Regions from separate parts of the Methylomonas sp. Kb3 genome, predicted to be linked through region 2. Evidence: riboswitches for the same ligand, from Rfam matches in the RefSeq annotation. Region 2 holds a riboswitch; the other holds the start of a gene.
What was found. A riboswitch is a leader RNA that binds a small molecule or an ion and turns the genes downstream of it on or off. The one in region 2 is predicted to bind cobalamin.

Region 1: it holds a riboswitch for cobalamin, as region 2 does, so the genes downstream of both, CWO84_RS11050 (TonB-dependent receptor) here and CWO84_RS12550 (CbtB domain-containing protein) in region 2, are expected to answer to the same signal.

Annotation. Positions count from the first base shown of each region.
Region 1 covers NZ_PIZT01000015.1:77,417-85,393, forward strand. The annotation lists gene pcnB (polynucleotide adenylyltransferase PcnB) at 1-391, shown strand, start outside; gene folK (2-amino-4-hydroxy-6-hydroxymethyldihydropteridine diphosphokinase) at 378-881, shown strand; gene panB (3-methyl-2-oxobutanoate hydroxymethyltransferase) at 878-1,687, shown strand; gene panC (pantoate--beta-alanine ligase) at 1,692-2,543, shown strand; gene panD (aspartate 1-decarboxylase) at 2,641-3,021, shown strand; gene fliW (flagellar assembly protein FliW) at 3,070-3,528, opposite strand; cobalamin riboswitch at 3,668-3,886, shown strand; gene CWO84_RS11050 (TonB-dependent receptor) at 4,005-5,828, shown strand; gene CWO84_RS11055 (hypothetical protein) at 5,848-6,423, shown strand; gene cbiB (adenosylcobinamide-phosphate synthase CbiB) at 6,541-7,458, shown strand; gene cobD (threonine-phosphate decarboxylase CobD) at 7,445-7,977, shown strand, end outside.
Region 2 covers NZ_PIZT01000017.1:30,193-38,169, reverse strand. The annotation lists gene CWO84_RS12580 (cobalt-precorrin-5B (C(1))-methyltransferase) at 1-362, opposite strand, end outside; gene CWO84_RS12575 (precorrin-8X methylmutase) at 367-1,035, opposite strand; gene CWO84_RS12570 (sirohydrochlorin chelatase) at 1,042-1,863, opposite strand; gene cobM (precorrin-4 C(11)-methyltransferase) at 1,866-2,666, opposite strand; gene CWO84_RS12560 (cobyrinate a,c-diamide synthase) at 2,663-3,958, opposite strand; gene CWO84_RS12555 (CbtA family protein) at 3,961-4,608, opposite strand; gene CWO84_RS12550 (CbtB domain-containing protein) at 4,610-4,786, opposite strand; cobalamin riboswitch at 4,873-5,003, opposite strand; gene CWO84_RS12545 (hypothetical protein) at 5,084-5,962, opposite strand; gene CWO84_RS24945 (flagellar transcriptional regulator FlhD) at 6,154-6,798, shown strand; gene CWO84_RS12535 (FlhC family transcriptional regulator) at 6,779-7,396, shown strand; gene CWO84_RS12530 (STAS-like domain-containing protein) at 7,429-7,977, shown strand, end outside.

The DNA.
Region 1 (7,977 bases), on a different contig from region 2:
AAACGAAACGCTAGCCTATCAGAACGCCGCCAACGAAGTGCTGACCAGACAAATCAAGGTCACTGCGCTACCGCGCCACATCACCCAATCGATGCGCGAAGTTTGGTTCTTGCAAAACAAATTCTCCAGAACGGTTGGGCCAAGGCCTTATCGTTTGCTGGAGCAGCCTAAATTCAGAGCAGCGTACGACTTTTTGCGGCTACGCGCGGAAACCGGCGGCGCCGATCCGGAACTGGTCGAATGGTGGACACGTTTTCAGGAAGCCGACGATGCGGAGCGGGAAAGAATGACCGCGCCGCCAAAATCCGGCGGCGGTAAACCCCGTAACCGGAAAACCGGTCGTTACCGTTCTCGAGGCAAACCCGCCCCCGTCGGCAATGACGCTAGCTAAGTCAGCTGTCGAGGCCTATATAGGCTTGGGCAGCAATCTCGAAGACTCTGTCGATCATGTCAATCGGGCCAGACAGGAAATCGCGGCCTTGCCAGGTGTGGTCGAAATTGCCTTCTCGCCCTTGTACCGCAGCTTGCCGGTTGGGCCGCAAGATCAGCCCGATTACGTGAATGCGGTGCTGCGAATTTCGACCGAGCTGGGACCTTTGGTTTTGCTCAGACAATTACAGCAAATCGAAAACCAGCATGGCCGGCTGCGCAACGTGCGTTGGGGAGCCAGAACCCTGGATTTGGATGTATTGCTTTACGCACAACAGCGCATTAACGAACCGGACCTGATTGTGCCGCATCCGGAGCTGTCGAAGCGCGCCTTTGTGTTGTACCCCTTGGCCGATGTAGCAAGCAGCGATTTGACCATTCCGGGCTTGGATTCGTTGCCACAACTCTTGGCGGCTTGTCCTCCCGGCGGTTTGCGGAAAATAGCAGTATGAACTTATATGCCGATGCCTTAAAGGCGCTGACGATCAGCGATCTGGCGGCAATGAAACGAGCCGGCGAGAAAATCAGTTGTCTGACTGCTTACGATGCCAGCTTCGGCGCGCTGTTGGACAGAGCGGGTATCGACGTACTGCTGATCGGCGATTCGTTGGGCATGGTGATACAAGGACACGGCAGCACCTTGCCGGTCACACTGAGCGATATGGTGTATCACAGCCGTAGCGTGGCAATGGCCAGGAAGCGAGCTTTTGTGGTTACCGACTTGCCGTTTGCCAGTTACGCTACACCGGAGCAGGCATTGCTGAATGCGGCAAGCTTGATGCAGTTGGGTGGCGCGCAAATGGTCAAGCTGGAAGGCGCCAAGCTCGACGTCATTCGCTTTCTGGTGGATCAAGGCATTCCGGTCTGCGGCCATCTAGGTCTGTTACCGCAATCCGTAAATCGCTTAGGCGGTTATAAAGTGCAGGGTCGTGAAGAACAGCAAGCCAAACAAATTTTGGCGGATGCGGAAAAAATCGAACAAGCCGGCGCAAGCCTTTTAGTGCTGGAATGCGTGCCGGCGCGACTGGCCGCCGAAATAAGTCAGCGCCTAAGTATTCCGACCATAGGCATCGGCGCTGGTGTTGATTGCGATGGCCAGGTGTTGGTGCTGTACGACATGTTGAATATCAGCACCGGCAAGCGGCCGCGCTTTTCTAAAGACTTTATGGCCGACGCCTCCAGCATAGAAGAGGCGGTGCGCCACTATCATCAAGCGGTTAAATCCGCGCAATTTCCAGCGTCCGAACACAGTTATTAAGCGTATGCAGATAGTCACCAGCGTCGCCGCCTTGAGAGAAGTCATCCGCCAATGGCGGCAAGCCGGCCATAGCGTCGGTTTCGTGCCGACCATGGGCAATCTGCATGCCGGGCATATCAAACTGGTTAGCACGGCCAAGCAACAGACCGATAAAGTGGTGGTCAGTATTTTTGTCAATCCCACGCAGTTTGGGCCGAACGAAGATTTTGCCAGTTACCCGCGCACCGAGCAGCAGGATCAGGAAAAGCTGATAGCCAGCGACGCCGATTTACTGTTCTTGCCGGCGGTGACGGAAATGTATCCGCAAGCCACGCAAACCGGCATTTCAGTCAGCGGCTTGTCGGCCCTGCATTGCGGTTCCAGCCGGCCCGGACATTTTGACGGCGTAGCCTTGGTTGTTTGCAAGCTGTTGAACATGGTCCAGCCCGACCTGTTGTTGTTGGGCGAGAAGGATTTTCAACAACTGACGCTGATTCGGCAAATGGTCGCCGATTTGAATATACCCGTTGCAGTCCAGGGCGTGGCAACGGTTAGGGAGGACGATGGCTTGGCGATGAGTTCCCGCAACGGCTATCTGACCGACCAACAAAGACAGCACGCGCCCAAGCTCTATCAAGCCTTGATCGCTGCACGCGACGAGATTTTAGCAGGGCATGTCGATTATCCAGCTGTGGCGGAACGGCAGCGCCAAAATCTGCAGCAAGCCGGTTTTGCCGTCGACTATTTCAGCATTTGCCGTAGCAAGGATTTATTGCCCGCCAGCACCTGCGACGCTAATCTGCTGATTTTGGCTGCTGCCAAGCTGGGCACTACTCGCCTGATCGATAACTTGTATTTTTCTAAAATAAACAACTGACTGCGTTGGTTTTTACCTTTGAAAGCTAATGCTTAAATTTGATAGCAGAGTCAATTTCAGGCATAATCGCCGGCCCTAGTATTCGACCTTGTTTACCATGAACATAAACATGCTTAAAGCTAAGTTACACCGTGCGCGGGTAACGCATTCCGAGCTGGATTACGAAGGATCGTGTGCTATAGACGGTAAAATTTTGGATTTTTCCGGCATCAGGGAGTACGAGCAAATCCATATTTACAATATTAACAATGGTCAACGCTTTACCACCTATGCGATTCGCGCCGAAGAAGATTCCGGCGTATTTTCGATTAACGGTGCAGCTGCAAGGTTGGCGTGCCCTGGCGATTTGATTATCGTTTGTGCGTTCGCCAGCTTAGACGAGAAGGAACTGACGAACTACAAGCCGACTTTGGTGTATTTCGACGGCAACAATCGTATTAGCCATTCCAGTCATTCCATTCCTGTTCAGGCCGCCTGATTTAAACATCCGCCGGCAAACGCAATCGCCGGTGGATGTTTGCATTTTTTAAGCTTCAGATACATCTATCTCACTGACCTTCTCGGTCAGGGTGATGCTTTGTTCGATTGCCACCAATACTTTTTGCATGCCGATGCGTTTGTTGGCGTTGATTAAGATTGGCGATTTGATCGAGCCTTTAATGGTCGGCTTACCATTATCCTGCTCGTTGTCTTTGTGTAGCAGAATTAATATCACCAGTTCGTCGCCCGGCTCTAGTTGCAGCAGCGCTTCTTCGGGGTCGGTTACCGTAAAGTTATAATTGATGTTGAAGTGCGACGGATGAGCCGCGGAAAAAGTCAGCTCCGCGTTATCGACCGATTGCAGCCAATAGACAATCTCGCTGCCTTCCTGATGAAATAATTTAAAGCGGGTCTGATCTTCAAAACCGGGTAGGCCGCGCGGAAAATTGATGATAGTGTCCGGATTGATGTCTTGGTTGCCTAACAATTTCGATTGAATTTCCATGATCCCGCCCGTATTCGTTGAAGTCTAAGTTAACAGCATTAATCAATGCACCAATGTATAGCACGGAAAGGGGTATTTGCAATGCCGATTGTGGGCGACCCGCTCGGACACTCTTGCTTTATCATGCCCGACTCCCTAAAATTGCGCGCTTCTTTCAGGTGTTTGCGCCGCTTTCTCGGCCAAGCTTAAACAGGAAGTCGGTGCGGCGGTTTTAACCGCCCATGCCGGCGCTGCCCCCGCAACGGTAGATAAGTAAAGAGCTGCGTTTTTGCCACTGTGCGCTTTGCATGGGAAGGTCGCAGATCAGGCCTCAAGCCACTTATAAGCCCGGAGACTGGCCCGGAAGATCATTCGAGACAGCGGAGGGCTGTTGACGGAATGGTCTGAGTCCATGCCTAGCCTGCCTCCGTCTTTTTCGTTTTCCGTTTTTCCTCTGTCCTTTTTCACCCGGATGCGCGGCGGGCGCAGAGGATAATATGCAAACAATTCTATACAGATCTTTATTGCTGGCGAGTACGCCTTTTACAGTGTGGGCGGCGACTAGCGATGAGGCTATCAACCTTGCTGAAACAGTCGTGACGGCTACCCGAACCGAGACTCGGCAGAACGAATTAGCCACGGCGATGACGGTTTATAATCGTCAGGACATCGAGAAACTTCAGGTCAGAACCCTACCCGAATTACTAAAAGGCACGCCGGGTGTGGACATGGTGCAAAGCGGTGGTTACGGCAAGGACACCAATCTCTATCTGCGCGGCACTAACTCCGATCATGTACTAGTTTTAATCGACGGCATCAAGGCCGGCTCGGTGACCACCGGCACCAGCGCATTTCAGTTTATTCCTATAGATCAAATCGAACGTGTGGAAATCACTCGAGGCCCGCAGTCCAGCCTCTATGGCTCGGAAGCGATCGGCGGGGTGATTCAGATATTTACTCGCAAGGGCGGCACCAGTGAACGGCCGAACATTGCGCTGGAAGCCGGCGGCGGCTCATACGACACCTATAACGGCTCGGCGGCCGTCAACGGTAAATGGGGCAAGGCTTGGTATAGCTTGAGCGCCGCTCAACTCGGTAGCCAGGGCATCAATGCGCTGAGCGGTGTCAGCGTCGCGAGCGGCTATAATCCGGACCGCGACGGCTATAACAACACCAGTCTGAATGCCAAAGCCGGTTACCGCTTCGACAACGGCGCGGAACTGGAAGCATTTTTCCTGCGAGCCGAAGGCGAAACCGAGATCGACAACTCCATCAGTAGCACCACTGAGTTTGTCAATCAGACACTAGGAGCCACAGCCAGCGCAAATTTCAGCGATAGATGGAAATCCACTTTGCGGGTGGGACAAAGCATGGACGATGCCGATCAGTTTCGGCATAACGGTCGGTTTACCAGCCGTTTCAACACCACGCGCTGGAACGCCAGTTGGCTGAACGAACTGGCCTTGCATAAGGATCACCAATTGACAGTGGGCGCCGATTACCGCTTCGACGAAGTCGACAGCACCACACGCTATGTCGAAACCTCGCGTTACGATGTCGGAGTGTTCGCTGATTTGCACAGCCGGATTTTCGACAAGCATTTTTTGAACGCTTCCTTGCGGTGGGACGAAAACCAGGCTTTCGGCGATAGTGTCACCGGCAATTTCGGCTGGCGGTTTAATTGGGATTACGGTCTCAGCGCTTTTGCCAGTTTCGGCAATGCGTTTAAGGCGCCGACCTTTAACCAGTTATACTTCCCAGGCTTCGGCAACCCCGGCTTGCGTCCGGAAAAGTCCACCAGCTTCGAAGCCGGTTTTGCCGGCCATCACGATTGGGCCAACTGGGAACTGCGCGCTTATCACACCAATATCGAGGATTTGATTGTATTTAGCGGCACGCCGTCCACCGCCAGAAATATCGGCAAGGCGCAGATAGACGGCATAGAAGCCGAAGTGTCCGCGCCAATTTTCGGCTGGAACAACAAACTAAGCATGAACCTGATGACACCGAAGGACAGGCAGACTAATTTGCGCCTGCCGCGTCGAGTGACGGAAAGCTTGTCCTATGATGTCTCGCGCTCGTTCGGTGACATTGATATTGGTGCCTCCGTGCTGGCTCAGAGCGAACGATTCGACGACGCCGCGAACCGGGTCCGTCTGGGCAGCTTTATGACCGCCGATCTGCGTACCGCTTATCGCATCGACAAAAATTGGATGTTAAGCGCCAAACTGAATAATATGTTCGACAAACGCTATCAAACGGTTAACACCTATAACAGCTTCGGCAGAAATTTCTATTTTTCGATCCATTACAATTATTAAACCTTTTTTGGAGAACCCTATGAGTTTGAATCAAACCTTGGCTGTTAAACCCAGCGCGGTCGCGTTGATGGCCCTGATGGCCGCCACCCGCTTTCACCATTTCGGCACCCCATTCGCATTGCCGGACGCTTCATTGGCGGTGTTTTTTTTCGCCGGCTTATGGCTGGGCGGACGCTATTTGTTCGCCTTACTGCTGGCGGAAGCGGTGCTGATTGATTACTTGGCGATCACTAAACTCGGTGTCAGCGATTTTTGCGTGTCAAAAGCTTACGGGTTTCTGGTGTTTTCTTATGGCGCAATGTGGCTGGGTGGCAAATGGTGCCGACAATTCACTGGGTTGTCGATAGCCACCTCCGCGCAACGCCTGATGGCTCTAGTAGCGGCTACATCCATCGCGTTTCTGTTTTCCAACGGCAGTTTTTACTGGCTATCCGGACGCTATCCCAACGGCTCATTCGCGCAATATATTGAGCGCGTTGCGATGTATTATCCGCCTTATCTGACGTCCACCTTGATCTATGGTGTGGTCATTTTTGGCTTGGTAACTGTCGTAAAATCCTTACTGGCTGCCAAAGCCACTCGCGAAGCCCTCTAACAGCATTCCAGAATCCAGCGCGGCGATTTTCATCGCCGCGCTGGTCATGAATATGTCGGCCAATATGCCCCTTTCCGCTCTCCCAGATTTGCAATACCTGTTTATCCAACGTAAATCATGATTCTCACCCTCAGCATTTTGTTGGCTGTAGCCATCGATTTTTGGCTGGGCGAGCCGCGCAATACTTATCACCCGCTAGTGATGTTCGGCAAATGGGCTAGCGCTGTAGAAATGCGGCTGTTAAACAACGAGCAATCGGCTTTTCGTCAACGAGTCAGCGGCTTTTTGGCGGTGGCGATAGTCTTAATTCCCTGCCTGCTCTGGTTGCGGCTTGTACCGAGTTGGCCACCGCTGCAAACTACAATCGATGTACTGGTTTTGTATTTTTGTATCGCGGCCCGCAGTTTGCAGCAACATGCGCTGGCCGTTCATTCCGCCTTATCGGATAGCGATTTACCGTTAGCGCGGCAAAAGGTGGGTAAAATCGTCAGCCGTCAGACCGAAGCGATGACCGAGGCCGACGTGCGCCGTGCGACTATCGAATCGGTGCTGGAAAACGGTGCCGACGCGGTGTTTGCGCCCTTGTTCTGGTTCGTCGTATTGGGGCCGTTCGGCGCCTTGCTCTACCGCTTCAGCAATACCCTGGATGCCATGTGGGGCTATAAAAGTCAACGCTATTTGTACTTCGGCTGGGCGGCTGCCCGCTTCGACGATTTGTTGAATTGGCTGCCGGCACGCTTGACGGCCTTGAGCTATGCCCTGCTCGGCAACACTGCACAGGCTATCAAGTCCTGGCGGACGCAAGCCCATCTACTGGACAGCCCTAACGCCGGACCGGTGATGACAGCTGGCGGCGGCGCACTGCAGTTGCAGCTGGGCGGGCCGGCTTGTTATCACGGACAACTGAAACAAAAACCCTGGTTCGGCGGCCCACAACTACCGGAAAACGGCGATATTACGCGCGCCTGCAACCTGATGTACCGGACTCTACTGTTGTGGTTGATCGTGATCGCTGCGGGAGATGCCCTTGCTTGAACATGGCGGCCGCTTGCGACAAGCCGCGAGCCAATATGCCATTCCTTTGGCCGACTGGCTGGATTTGTCCACCGGCATCAATCCCAACGGCTGGCCGGTGCCTGCGATTCCAGCCGCATGCTGGCAACGCTTGCCGGAAGACGATGACGAGTTATTAGTGGTGGCACGCGCTTACTATCAGAACGACTCCTTGCTGGCGGTAGCCGGCTCGCAAGCGGCGATTCAAGCGTTACCTTTGTTACGGCCGAAATCACGAGTGGGCTTGCTGCACCCTGCCTATGCCGAGCATGCCGGCAGTTGGCAAAAAGCGGAGCATCAAGTTGTCAGAGTCGAAGCGGAGGCAATAGACGACCGGCTGGACGAGTTGGATGTGCTGATTCTGGTCAATCCCAATAATCCCACTGGCCGGCTATGGAACCGGCAACAGCTATTGAATTGGCATGAAAGTCTTAGCCGGCGTGGCGGCTGGCTACTAGTCGACGAAGCGTTTATCGATAGTTTGCCCGCCGAATACAGTCT
Region 2 (7,977 bases):
GGACCGCCGACCGCCAGCCCCAAACCGGGCCGAGTGATCAGGCCTATGCCTGCGCCGCCTTGCAATACGACAGTGTCCGGTTGTTCTATCCACATCACATCCGCCGTCAGCCGAGCGCGATGGGTGCAGTCCGGATCGTCGCCGGCGTCTTTTTCGATGACAGCATGTGCTCGGTCGTTCTGTACGAAGCTTTCTTCGACTTTGAATGCCACGTCTTGCCCATTGGGCAGCACGCAGTCGATAGTGTCCGGCACGCGCCCATTCAGCAAACCCTGCACTGCCGCCCGTGCCGCTGCCGCCGAACAGGCGCCGGTGGTGTAACCCTTGCGGGTACCTTTGGGTTTGCGTTCCGGCATTGCCATGCTATCAGCCGTTTTTCTGCCGGGTTTCCGCCAAGCTCAACAAGGCATGAATCGCCGCGACGACCAAGGTCGAGCCGCCTTTACGTCCACGGGTGATGATCCATGACACATCGGCTAATTCGGCGAGTAAATCCTTGGATTCCGCTGCAGAGACAAAACCGACTGGCATCCCGACGATCAGTGCCGGCTTGACGCCTTCTTCTTTGATCATCCGCAACACTTCCAACAGCGCGGTCGGTGCGTTGCCAACTGAGACGATACCGCCGGCGATTAAACCCAGGCGCTGCGCTTTACGCATGGCTTGTACCGCGCGGGTACTGTTGACCTGTTTGGCGGCGGTTATGACATCCGCATCGGCGATGAACTGGCGGGCGCTGATGCCAAAATGCGCCAGGCGCGGCTGCGATAAGCCGACGCAAATCATTTCCACGTCGGCAACGATAGGCGCACCAGTTAAAATGGCTTGAATACCATCTTCGATTGCATGCGCGGAAAACTCGGTCAGGCCATTGAATTCAAAATCCGCAGTGGCGTGGATCATGCGACGCACCACTTGCCATTGCCCATCTGAATAATGGTGCTCGCCGACTTCGCGGTCGACGATGGTAAAGGAATCGTGTTCGATTTGTTGCCCAGCCTGGGTCAGTTGTTCGGTTTGAATGTTGTGGCTCATGGCTAATCAATGATGGTGGTGATGTTCGGCTTGCTCGCGATACTGACAGCCGTCGCATTCCAGCATTTTCGGCGCGAGCGGGTCCCAGGCTTCGGTAACCCGTTGATCAAGCAATTTAAAAATGGCCGGATCAAAACCAAAATAAGTGCCGGCACCGAAGACAATCTGCGGATATTGGCTTTGCAAGCGTTCGATTTGTTTGCCGATGCGCTCGATCAGCAAGCCGGTAAACAGGTAATAGGGCAAAATCGCAATCTGCGTCATGCCCAGTCGTACTTGACGTTGCACGGCGGTTTCCAAACGCGGATGGGTAATACCGGTGAAGGCAATGTCGACGAGTTCATGCTCGGTAGCTTCAAACAGCCAACGCGCTAATTTTGCCAATTCCCCGTTGGCGACTTTGTCGGAGGAGCCACGGCCTAAAATGATCACGCCGGTAGTTTTAGGATCCGGCATCGCCAGTGATTTAAGCGCTGAATTGAGCTGTTTTTGCAGTATGGCCAACAAGGTTTCGTTACTGCCTAGATGCGGCGCATAGATGAATTCGACGGTTGGAAATTTTTCGCGGGCTTCCTCGATATGCTCGGGGATCTCCATCTTCACATGCCCGGCGGCGCTGATGATCAGCGGTACGATTATCACGCGGCTAGATCCTTGCGCGGCGCGGCTCAATCCTTCTTCCAACAGCACCTCGGCGAGTTCGATATAGCACAACTCGATGCGCCAGTCAGGGTGTTGCGCCTGCCATTGTTGTTGAAATTCGCGAATTTCATCGTTGCCGGCCTGATTGCGCGATCCGTGGCCGACCAAGAGAACGGTGGTTGTCATGCTTATTCCTTAGGCTGAGGCCGCTCGGCGCGGCGAAAACGATGCGTAAAACCGGCATCATAAAGTTTGGATTTTTTTAACGATGGCCAGTGCCTCGCGCCCAAGGTGGGGCTAATCACGATCATGGCCTGACTGTTGATTTTGGCGGCCCGGCAGCGTTCGCGAATATCAGCCAGGGTGCCGCGAATAATCTGTTGTTCACCCGGCCAGCTGGCCTTATGAACCACCAATACCGGGGAATCATCAGCCCAGTTGGCGGCTTTTAATTCGCGCTCGATCAAGGGCAACAAGGTGATCGATAAAAACAGGCACAGCGTGGTGTGATGGCTGGCCAATTCTTGCAAGGATTCACCGTCCGGCATTGGTGTGCGGCCTTCAACGCGAGTCAAAATCACGGTCTGCGTGACTTCCGGCAAGGTCAGGCTTTCGACTGCGCAAGCCATCGCAGCAAATGCCGACGAGACGCCCGGCACTACTTCGACGGCAATGTTGGCCGCATCCAGTGGTTGCACCATTTCAATCAATGCACCGTACAAGCCAGGGTCGCCGGTTTGCAGGCGAATGACGGTTTTGCCCGGACCGGCTTGTTCGGTCAGCCAGTTGGTAATCTGCTCCAAAGTCATGTCTTTGGAATCTTTGATCACGCAAGCGCTTGGTGCCCATTGCGTCGCTGCGGCCTGTACCAGAGAGCCTGCGAACAAAATGGCATCCGCTTTGGCAATTAAGTCGCGACCTTTGACAGTGATTAAATCAGGATCACCGGGACCTGCGCCGACAAACCATACTTTAGGTTGAGTGCTCATAGAAAAAATCCAGCCGCGACCTGGGGGTTGAACGGAAAGTAGGTGTGCAGATAAGACGCTCGCAACGAACCCACCTGATAAAAGTTTTCGCTACGGCTACGATTGCGTTGAGGCTTCGATTCGGTGAACGGCTGCTGTGTGGTTTCCAGTTGCGAGTGATGAAAGCTATGCCCGCGAATTTCGCCTTGTTCTAACTGCAAACTGTGCATGCCCAGATTCACCAAGCGTTTTTGCATCTGCGCGCTGCCGGGTAACAGACCAGCCATCGCTGCCGCATGGCCGTCTTTATCGATCAAGCGTTCCAGCAAATATAAAAAGCCGCCGCATTCTGCGTAAATCGGCTTACCGGCTTGATGATGTTGCTGCAAGGCTTGTTTCATGGCGACATTGTCGGCCAATGTTTGGAGATGCAGTTCCGGGTAACCGCCGGGCAGGTAGACACTGTCTGCCTCGGGAAATACGTGGTCTGCGAGCGGCGAGAAAAACGTCAGTTCAGCGCCCATGGCTTGCAAACAATCCAGATTGGCTTGATAGATAAACGAAAACGCCGCATCACGAGCCACAGCGATAAGCTTACCAGCCAGTAACGGTGGCGGCGGGGAGGTGGCGATCGGCGCGAAGGCAACCGGCTGCGGCAATCGGCACGGCGCATGGCTACTGAGTAATTCGGCTGCGCGCGCCAGGCGAAGGTCAAGGTCTGCAATTTCATCGGCCTGCACTAAGCCTAAGTGCCGCGACGGCAAGCCGACCGTTTCATCTTTCGCCATCGCCGCCAGTAGCGGCATGCTGTCCGGCAAGGCTTCTTCCAGCAATTTAGCATGACCCGGACTGCCGACTTTGTTGGCGATGACGCCGACAAACGGCAAGTTGGCTCTGTAATGGGCTAAGCCGTAAGCCACAGCGGCAAAAGTTTGTGCCATGCCGCCCGCATCGATGACAACGGCCACCGGCACGTCTAGTGTTTGTGCCAAATCGGCGCTGCTGCTATCGCCGTCGAACAAGCCCATGACACCTTCAATCAAGATGATGTCAGCGTCGGCGGCGTTATAAAGCATCTCACGGCAATGCGCTTCGCCCATCATCCATAAATCCAGCTGATAAACCGGTTGTCCGCAAGCAAAGCTCAATATTTGCGGATCGATAAAATCCGGGCCGGTTTTGAACACGCGTACCTTGCGGTTTTGCTGGCGATAGTAATAGGCCAAAGCCGCCGTAATGGTGGTTTTGCCTTGCCCGGAGGCAGGAGCGCTGATCAATATCGCCGGGCAATGGCGTGTTGCAGTAGCATTCACCACTAAAACGTTACTTTACGCAACAATCGGCCCGATATTGCGCCCAAGGTCAGCCAGAAAATAGCGTTGTTGATGGATGTCAACACCACAAAATGCTGTTGTAAGGCTTCGGGCGCTAAAGCCTGGGCAACCTCCGGATGCGGTGCGCCGATCAGATGCGGTAAGGCCAGTAAGCCAGCGCCGCCGATTTGCAGCCAGCGCTGTTTGGTCAAAAACAGACCAAACAAGCCAATCGCGGTAGCGGCGGCCGTAAAAAGCCACCACGCTTGGCGACTGTGTAATTCGGCGCTGTCGGTGCCCGGCAACTCCGGCGGCAAGCCCAATGATGGCGCGACAAAAAATACCAAATAACCGGCCAAACCCCAGCCGAGTCCGTACAGGTAACCATGTTGATCCCGCCAGTACAGGGCGACACTGATAAACAAGGCAAAGCCGAAGCCGGTTAGGCCATTGAACAGCAAGGTAAAGCCATTACGTTGCCAGCCGTCCATCGGTTGCCAGTCACGCACATGCTCAGCCGATGGCGTTTCGAATTGTTCGGCGGCCAAAATCAAGGGCAAGGTTTGATAGTGTTGTAGCACGCTGAGTAACAAGCCGCCCAATAGTCCCGCCAGTAGCGAGATGGTGACCAGCTTACGAAAATCCGCCATGTTAATGGCAAGGAAAAGCTGCGCTGTGACGTCCGTCGTGGGCGGCGTTATGCAGGTAGTTGTTAGCGTCCTGCAAGAAACCCAAACCTAACACGACGGTCAGGCCCAAAACAATAGCACTCAGGCCGGGCAGGATTTTTGAGGAAGAAAGGATGGTAGATGCCGCGAGTGTTTTCATGGTTGTCTGTTCCGAAAAAGGTGGACGGAATAACAGAGGGAAAGACAAACCAAAAAAACCGATTTGACAGATCGCCCTCCGCAATACTGTTGACTACAGTTTTAGGCCTGTCTCCGGGCTCGTGACGAATCACCTACCGTTGCGGGGGCAGCGTCGGCATTTAACCGACTTCCAGTTTCACCCGCCAAGAGCGGGAACCTTAAAACCAGCGGCGATTGTATGCCGCAGCTAGTCGTAGGGCAAATGAAATGTATTGAAATAAGAATAAACGGTGCGGCAGCAGCTCCTCTCGACAAGTTATCGATCAACCAGTAATCGCCCGCAACGAGTGATTCTATCAAAACTAAACACATGCTCTCTCGGGCTTTCATAACAACGCCCCACCAATCTTCGTCTGTAATCCGGCTCGCCTTTTTCGAGATAAATAGTGGCGCCACAAATGGGACATGCCGCCGAATACCGAACTAACCGAATTACTCTTAAATCTCCGTCTCGAAGCAGTTCGAACTGCGCAGACTGTTCATAAAAATTTGTGAATAGTTCATGGGCTACGACAATTCGATCATCCAACAATAATATCCAAGGCTTGATGATAGTTACCCAGGAACCATAGGGAATCGCAAAAATACTGACCAGTAATGTCAAATCTTGCGTTGTCACCGGCCTAGGCACGGATAACGATAGCCATCCTGCATAGGCAATTAACAATGCAAGTCCGCCTATTGTTGCCAACCAGCCCAGTACTCCCCATACATGCCATCGGCGTAATTCGATTTGTCCGTGCCGAAATAACCAACTCGCGATCCAACTGGGTTTGACTTCACCCAATTCTGTCAGTTGATAGCTGGCTTGCAAATCGGCTATGTTGCTCCCAGCCCGAACATTCTCGATTGCTTGGTCTTCTTCCAATATCACCGGAACCGTTTCAGCTTTGATATAGAACGTCGTGTGTCGTCCCGGCCCTCCCTTTGTGCTTTTACGCTCCGGCTTTGGATAATGCGAAAGCCTACGCTTACGGGCAAACTCCATGATTTGCGGTTCACGGATTTCGCAATATTTTTTTAACGAACCCGGCCAGTCGATCCATTTTTTAGGTTCGGCACTGTCTAAGGACTCACCAACAGCAGCGACGATTGCATCGGCCGTGAAACGTCGCTCCGACTCTTCGAAATCCACTTTCTTTAACGATTCCTGAGCTAACGCGCGCAATATGCGGTGGCCTTTTTCATCGCTTGGCTCACTATCCAACCAATCGATCAAGCATTGAATTACCTCGCGCATAAACCACCCCAAACCAGGTAACCGGTAGTTGCGGTCTGGTTAGCGAATAGCCGATTCATAACAATGTCCTCCATAACGAATGCGAGATGAGCGAAGTAAAAATGATTTTGGAAAGCACTTATTCAGGTCAAACGCCAATTAAGACTCCACTTGTTGTGGGCAAAGCCTCTAATAAGCAGAACGAGGTTAGAAGAATTTCAGAATCATTCAATCCATCAAACCATGCAAATTGCCTGGCGTTATCAAATTGGCCGCACATCACATGCCGAAAGAAGCATAACCAGCCCAATAAGCCAATTATTTTCAACAACGCCAAATCAGATCAATCGAGGCTTCCGGAGCTTTGTGACCCAAATCAGGTCACTTTGCGACCGAGACATTTGCGCGTTGCTCTCCTAGCATATCGACAACAGTCGTTAATCAACTCAGAGGCGTTTATGTCAACACTGGACGAAGATCTTGCCCGGTTAAATTTCGAATATCTCATGCTTGCTAGAGAGTGCGCGCGCAGTAATCCTGAAGAAGCGGCCTGGCGATTTGGATTAGATCGAGTTGGCATAGACCGTCTCGCCGGCATGACACAGGAGCAACTTCGTGAACACGCCGAAAGCAGTCGCGCTGTGATTCAGTTATTGCCTGTCTATACCCCAAGCAACTTGCCCCTGGTTGCCTATGTGGATCTCCTCCAACCTTGTATCACTAGAACTGCGGATGAAACCAATGCCGTTTAAAAGCAGGTCAAATATAGGCGCAGACTTGGTCTTGGCGGAAAGGCTAATTCAACTCGGCACCCGTCCGCCAATTGTCAGCCAACTCTGCCATCTAACCCGAAAGCAAAGCATCACATTTTTTAAAGCTATACAAGGAAAATCGCCCAAACAAGGCATGCTGCCACATGATCATCAATGGGCCATTCGCTCAGCATTCAACAATATTCATGCTTCTTTATTTTTAAGCATTATTGAAGACATTAGGAGCCGGCTTTCTACCCCAAGCCTAAGCGCGACCTTACTGGTTGCGACCTATGAGATATACACCAAGGTTGCTTCCAGAATTTTAGCCGATAGGCAATTTATCCAACCACGCTCCAGTCAACTTTATCCGTTAGACATCAACAGGGCTTGGTATTTGACCAGCCTGCTCTCTGCGGGTGATTTGGTATTCATGGTTTGCGGTCGTTGCCGCGCCCGCTACCTGGGCATGATTCACCCTGATGCCGCATTTAGCCAATGCCCTATCTGCGAGGTGTGGACTGATCGGTCGGGGCGGCGGCGTTGGGTTTCCGCAAAATCAAAAAGTCAATCTTTGAACAAACCAAGCACTCGTTAGAGGCAATCAATGAGCTACTAAGGAGAAGTCGCATGCATATCGTTGTCGTTACAGCCACCCATTCCCAAATACCCCAGACAATCCATGGCAAAAATTTCGCGCGACTGGCACGGGAGTGTTTTGCCAATCAGCAATCGCTGACGATTGATTTTAAGGACGTCAAAACCATCACGCAGAGTTTCTTTCAGGAATTGTTTTTGCCACTGGTTGCCGAATTCGGATCCGATTATCTGAAATCGAAACTGAAAATAGTCAATATGGCTGGGCACGTCGATAACATTATGCAGTCAGCATTCAAAAATCTGAAGGGCTACTTTGACAAATTGACGACGATCGATCAGCTGGGATGCGATGAAGAGATTTATACCATGAATCAGGCCTGGCTCATCAAAGCTAGGGAAATCGCTAGAGAAAATTCAGTATTGACGGAATTGGTGCGGGGAATTTCGGACGAATCCATGCGATCAGCCGTTGGGTGCTTATCCCTAGAAGACATCGATTTCATTGCCCGCTCCAACTGGCTATGTTTTACCCCTCGGTTTTCGAGTCAATTTATCCAAAGCATCAAGAAAGACTCTCCC